One region of the Marinobacter sp. LQ44 genome, then DNA from elsewhere that is predicted to be linked to it. Evidence: predicted binding sites of a transcription regulator. Region 1 holds the regulator's gene; each other region holds the start of a gene.
What was found. Region 1 encodes sigma-54, which starts transcription at its own class of promoters, with help from an activator protein. Its sites were predicted from a motif close to ANTGGCATNNANNTTGCTNT; they were not measured.
Positions count from the first base shown of each region.

Region 2: a site for sigma-54 is predicted at 1,087-1,106, ahead of ASQ50_RS14950 (TorF family putative porin). Genes of this name have one in related genera too.
Region 3: a site for sigma-54 is predicted at 1,270-1,289, ahead of flgA (flagellar basal body P-ring formation chaperone FlgA). Genes of this name have one in related genera too.

Region 1 covers NZ_CP014754.1:1,042,398-1,044,623, forward strand. The annotation lists gene ASQ50_RS04870 (RNA polymerase factor sigma-54) at 190-1,719, shown strand; gene hpf (ribosome hibernation promoting factor) at 1,795-2,097, shown strand; gene ptsN (PTS IIA-like nitrogen regulatory protein PtsN) at 2,196-2,226, shown strand, end outside.
Region 2 covers NZ_CP014754.1:3,250,016-3,252,241, reverse strand. The annotation lists partial or broken gene ASQ50_RS21825 (magnesium transporter MgtE N-terminal domain-containing protein) at 1-171, shown strand, start outside; gene ASQ50_RS21495 (CBS domain-containing protein) at 212-634, shown strand; gene ASQ50_RS21490 (magnesium transporter) at 706-951, shown strand; gene ASQ50_RS14950 (TorF family putative porin) at 1,146-1,874, shown strand; gene ASQ50_RS14945 (CYTH domain-containing protein) at 1,951-2,226, opposite strand, start outside.
Region 3 covers NZ_CP014754.1:447,969-450,194, forward strand. The annotation lists gene ASQ50_RS02120 (CheR family methyltransferase) at 1-276, opposite strand, end outside; gene ASQ50_RS02125 (chemotaxis protein CheV) at 314-1,243, opposite strand; gene flgA (flagellar basal body P-ring formation chaperone FlgA) at 1,436-2,137, shown strand.

The DNA.
Region 1 (2,226 bases):
GCGCAAGAAAAACCCTCGGCGACCGAGGTCTGATTGTTTTGATGATCTGTAGCAAGTAAACTCGGCAAAGAACTTGCTTATACTGACACCAGTGAGCGGCAAGTAACCAGCGTACAACAATTTTTTTGCCTGACAGCAGGCAAGGTCACTACCGGGACACCCTTGATTTATGGATCTTGAGCCATGGTTATGAAAGCCTCATTACAGCTTAAGATGGGCCAGAGTCTGACCATGACGCCCCAGCTGCAACAGGCCATTCGCCTGCTTCAGCTTTCCACCCTCGACCTCCAGCAGGAAATCCAGCAGGCACTGGAGTCAAACCCGATGCTGGAAACCTCCGAGGATGACGAGCAGTCTGACACCCCTGATACGGACTCCGATACCCGGGACGAGCACAAAGACCGGGATTCCGACCACGATGAACCGGCCACCGAGACCGCCTCTGACTGGGATGAAAATGAAAACGGCCCTGACTGGTCTTCAGAAACCGACATACCGGATAACATCCCCGACGACCTGCCCGTAGACACCGCCTGGGACGATATCTACCAGTCTGCACCGGCGCCAGCCAGCAAAGGCGAAGACGAGAACGAATCGGATTTCGAAACCCGCAATTCGCCGGCAGAAACCCTCCAGGACCACCTGGAATGGCAACTCAACCTGACCCCCATGAGCGAACGTGACCAGGCCATCGCCCACGCCCTGATGGACGCAGTGGACGAACGCGGTTACCTGACCTCACCGATTGAGGAAATCCATTCCGGCCTGCAGGATGAAACCGAAGAAGACCCCCTGGAACTGGACGAAGTGGAAGCGGTTCTGCACCGGCTACAACATTTCGACCCGCCGGGTGTGTTTGCCCGCGACCTGCAGGAATGCCTGCTGATTCAGCTCAACCAGTTGCCACCAGATACTCCCTGGCTTCGACAGGCCCGCTTGGTGGTTACCCAGTTCCTGCATCTGCTGGGCAACCGGGATTACGCGCAACTGCTGCGCCGCAGCAGACTCAAGGAAGATCAGCTGCGCGAGGTTCTGGCCCTGATTACCAGCCTCAACCCCCGCCCGGGCGACGTGGTGGACCGGGCAGAGCCGGATTACGTGATACCGGACGTCATCGTACGAAAACACGAAGGCCGGTGGCGAGTTGAGCTCAACCCGGAGATCGCCCCGAGGATTCGGGTCAATGCCAGCTACGCATCGCTGATCCGCCGCGCGGATAGCAGTGCTGATAACACCTACCTGCGGGATCAACTGCAGGAGGCCAAGTGGTTCATTAAAAGCCTGCAAAGCCGCAACGAAACCCTGCTGAAAGTCGCCACCCGGATTGTTGAGCACCAACAGGGTTTCCTGGACCAGGGGGAGGAAGCAATGAAACCGCTGATCCTCTCCGACATTGCGCAGGCCGTGGAAATGCACGAATCCACCATTTCACGGGTCACCACACAAAAGTATATGCACACACCCCGCGGTATCTTCGAGCTGAAGTACTTTTTCTCCAGCCACGTCAGTACCGCTGAGGGTGGAGAATGTTCCTCCACCGCAATACGTGCGATGATCAAGAAACTGATTTCAGAAGAAACTCCAAAAAAGCCGTTGAGCGACAGCAAGATTGCAGCCATGCTTGGAGATCAGGGCATCAATGTGGCCCGGCGCACCGTTGCCAAATACCGGGAGGCCATGCACATTCCTCCTTCAAACGAGCGCAAACGACTGGTTTAATGTTTTTGCCGGTGCACGAAGCACCGGACACGCAGCCCGGTGGCAACACCGGCATGATGACAACAGGAGACGCCTATGCAACTCAACATTTCAGGCCATCACGTAGAACTGACCCCTGCACTGAAGGATTACGTCAACACCAAGTTCGAGAAGCTGGAGCGTCACTTTGACCACATCAGCAACTGTCAGGTGACGCTGGAAGTTGAGAAGGTACGTCAGATGGCCGAAGCCACCCTGCATGTCATCGGTGGCGAGATCCACGCAAAGGCAGAAAGCGAGGACATGTACGCCGCGATTGATTCGCTGGTGGACAAACTGGATCGCCAGATCCTCAAGCACAAAGAAAAGAATGTAGACCGGATGCACGGCAACGGCTGAGCGCGCCCTTCGCGCCGCCTTACCGGGTGTTTCAATGATACGAGCTGCGGCGGGGAATACCGGCCGCAGCCTTTTTTTTACGGAATCACAGTCGATCCATGAGCGATACATCCCTGACCATCGACAACA
Region 2 (2,226 bases), 2.2 Mb from region 1:
GACCTCGCGGAGTTTGTAGAGGAACATCCGGATAACGGAGAAGGCGTTCGCCTGCTCCGGGCCCTGACAACGGAACACAGCGCCAAGGTATTCGGATACATCGGCCTCAACACCCAAACGTTGATTGCCGAACTCCTGCCCACCCGGGATCTGGCTGAGCTGGTAACCGCCATGCCCTCGGATGAGCGGGCCGACTTCTTCAACCTGCTGGATGAGAACCGCCAGCACCGACACTCCCCAGGAAGAAGTGGCCCGACTGATATCACGCTACGACTTGCTGGCACTGCCAATCCTGGATCAGGACGAACGGCTGGTGGGCATCGTCACCTACGATGACGCCATGGACGTAGCGGAAGAAGAAGCCACCGAAGACATCCACAAAGGAGCCACGGTGGGCAAACTGGAAACCGGCCTGAGGGATGCAACACCCTTCTCGCTCTACCGCTCGCGGGTGCAATGGTTGGTGATTCTGGTGTTTGCCAACATCTTTACCGGCGCGGGTATCGCCTATTTTGAAGACATCATTTTCGAGCACATTGCCTTGCTGTTCTTCATGCCGCTTCTTGTCGCCAGCGCCGGTAATGCCGGGGGCACAGTCAGCCACGCTTATGGTACGGAGTATGGCTACCGGTGATGTCACAGTCGCCGACTGGGGGAAGTTGTTGGGCAAAGAAACCCTGGTAGCCAGTGCCCTGGGGGGTCACCATGGCTGCCGCCGTAATGGTGGTTGGCTTTATGAGGGCCGGGCCGGACATTGCCTTCGCGGTGGCGGTGACCATGATCGCTGTGGTGATGGTGGGCAGCCTCATTGGAATGCTGCTGCCTTTCCTACTGGATAAGCTGAAGTTTGACCCGGCTACGGCCAGTACACCGCTGATTACCACCATTGCCGATGTCAGCGGCGTGCTGATTTACTTCAGCGTGGCAACAGCGCTTCTGAGCCTGCCATAGCTGACGCACCACTCCGTGGTGCAATCTGGTGCAGCCGCAAAAACTGACGCCCAGACTTAGTGCACATTGGGACAACTCAGCAACCGCAATAACGGAGGATTCACGGATGCCTTTGATTTATAATAAGTTTCATTTATTGGCATCGACTGTGCTTAGTCAACCGTGAGTTAAACAATCGATCCAAGAGGTATCCGATGAAACGCAACGCATACAACCTGACTGCTTCGGTACTCACTGCTTCCCTGCTCGGGACGCTGGCCGTGCCAAGTATCGCCCACGCAGAATTGTCTGCAAATATTGGTGCCGTGAGCAACTACATGTTCCGGGGCCTCACCCAGACGGAAGGTGCCTCCGCTATTCAGGGCGGCGTTGACTACGAGGACGCAAGCGGGCTTTACGCCGGAACATGGGTTTCCACGATAGACTTTGGAGACGAGGCCACGCACGAACTGGATCTCTACTTTGGCTTCGCGGGCGACGTGGAGGGCATCGCGTATGATGTCGGCTACATCTACTACGCCTACACCGATGCCCCGGAAAACATCGATTTCGGTGAAATTTATGGCGAGATCGGGCTGGGTAACTTCGCCGTCGGTGTAGCATACACTGCTCATAGCGAAAACCAGGAAGACGTTTTCGATGAGGGCGACATCTACTACTACGGCTCTGCCTCGCTCCCACTGGCGAACGATTTCGCAGCGTCTTTCACCGTTGGCTACTATGATTTCGATGTTGATGGTAAGGCCGGCTTTGAAGATGCCAGTTACGTACACTACTCAGCCAGCCTTGCAAAGGATGCGAGCGAATTGGGCGAGTTCAGCCTTAACGTCGATTACGCGGACATCAGCAAAAGCGACTCTCCCTTCGGCAGCCCACGCGCTGACAAACCGCAGGTTTGGGTAGGCTGGACCAAATCGTTCTGACACGTTATCTGCCCGGATAACACAGGCAGTAGTGCAGAGAGGGGTCGGTTATCCGGCCCCTTTTTTCTGTGCACCGTCAGCCTTCCGCCAAGGCCAACTGGAGGAAACCCAGGCGCGGCACATGATCAAGCAGATCTCGGGTGTTGCATCCCGATTTCAGAAAGCCCTCTACCTCGCGCCATGTAGCATGACATCCTGACTCCGTGGATTTCTGAGTTAATTGTCTGAAACAGTCTTCCGGCAATGCCAGCACAGCCCCTGTGAGCCAGGAGTCACTCAACGCCCGCAGGAACCCGCGCGCACACTCTCCATCTTCTGCCACCCGTGTTTCTCTGCCGGTAATACCCGCAAG
Region 3 (2,226 bases), 590 kb from region 1:
CTTATCCTGCAGAATGCGAAACGGATGGTTGTCGCGAAACCAGAGGGTTTCATTTGTGGTCATGGCGTCAATGACGAGTTCTCGCAGCCCACTGCGCCCCACTCGCTTGAGGCGATCGAGAAGTTCACCCAGCGAATTCAGATTGTTTTCTTCAAGAATCCTGCGTAATCGGCTCTTCACCAGGTACTGCTTGTTGTCACCCAACAGAATGCCACAAGCGTCCTGCAGGAATGTCTTGAAGGCTTCGTATTCCTGAGGCGTAATTTCCGCTTTCATTGGATCTCTATCGTGGGTAAGTCCATGAGCCAAGGCATCAGTTCTGGTCAATAATTTCCATTACCCGCTCGGCAAGCTCGTCAGGGCTGAATTTCGCCATAAAGTCATCGGCACCGACCTTCTGAACCATCGCCCGATTAAAGACCCCGCTCAGGGACGTATGCAGCATCACATACATGCCACTCAGCGCAGGATTCTCCTTGATTCTGGTCACCAGGGTATAACCGTCCATTTCCGGCATTTCCACATCAGAAATGATCAACGACAAATGATCGCGGGCAGTGGAACCATCCCCTGTAATTTCCTTGAGATAGTTCAGTGCCTGTTTACCGTCGTTCTTTGTGACCACTTCCATGCCGATCGCGGTCAAGCAGCGCTCAATCTGGCGTCTTGCAACGGATGAGTCGTCAACCACCAGCACTGGCAAATGCCCAGGTACACGTTCGGCACTGCGAGTTTTCAGCTCTTCGGTGACATCTTCCCTGAGCGGAGAAACTTCTGCAAGAATCTTTTCTACATCTATGATTTCTACAAGTTTGTCGTCAATCTTGGTGACCGCCGTCAAATACACATCCTTGCCGGCGCCCTTGGGTGGCGGCAGGATATCTTCCCAGTTCATGTTCATGATCCGGTCGACACCGGTCACCAGAAAGCCCTGGGTTTTGCGGTTGTACTCGGTGATGATGACAAAGCTTGTTGCCAACTCTTCCTGTGGAATGCCGGCCATGCCAATAGCCATGCTCAGGTCGATGATGGGAATGGTCTCGCCACGAATATGGGACACGCCCCGAACCACCTGGCGGCTGTTAGGTATAGATGAAAGCTTGGGGCATTGCAGGACCTCTTTCACCTTAAACACGTTAATCCCGTACAACTGCCGGCCCCGCAAACGGAACAACAACAGCTCTAGCCGGTTCTGACCAACCAGCTGTGTGCGCTGGTTAACGCTGTCCAACACCCCTGCCATAACTTTCCACTCCTGGCGTGCCTTCAGTCGGCACAGAATTTGCTGAGTCACTATAGAACAGCTTGCTTACGCGAGCCTGGGCCAAAACATTGACGCCCGGTGTCCGATCAGGGTTAACGGCCTAAGTGCCGTTTTCCTTAACGGAACTCGCATAAAAATGCCTAACTGACAGCATAGGACAAAGCAGTGCAGATGCGAACCATCTTTTTAGCGACCTTTTGCCTATATATGGTGGGCCTGAATAGCGCCGCTGCGGCCACCACTGCAACTGAGATACGGGACGCCGCCGGCAGGTTTCTGGCAGCCTGGGCCGAAGAACAACGCCAGAACCAGTACGATGTCCGATTCACCGTTGGCAGCATAGACAGCCGACTGAGTCTGACGGCCTGCGAACAGCCTCTTGAAACCGCCTTTACCAATGATCCCCTGCGGACCACATCGCCATCGGTGATGGTGTCCTGTGCTGGGGAGCGCCCTTGGCGCATGTATGTTACTGCCTCGGTTGAAGTGCACGGCCCTGCCTTGGTGGCTGCTCGCCCCCTGGCCCGCGGTGAGCGCATCAGCAGTGAACTGCTGCAGGAACAGCAGGTGCAGATCAACGCCAGCCGCAGGGGTATTCTCACAGATACTGAACAAGTATCCGGCATGTTGGTGAGGCGCCCGGTTAATGCCGGATCGGTGCTCACGCCGGACCTGCTCGAAGCTCCCAATGCCGTTGAGCGGGGCGATCATGTTATCATCACCGCCAAATCCGCAGTGTTCTCGGTCAGTTCCCGAGGCAAGGCGCTGGCCAGTGCCAGTGTCGGCGAGCAAGTAATGGTTGAGAATCTGCAATCAGCACGCACGGTTCGGGCAACGGTCACGGCTCCTGGCCGGGTGGAAATTGCCATGTAACGGCAAATCCGTGCCCAGCGGCAAATTTTTTCCGTTTTATTCTAAAGGTCGGCTAAACGCTGCCGATAAACAGACATAAACTCGATTCC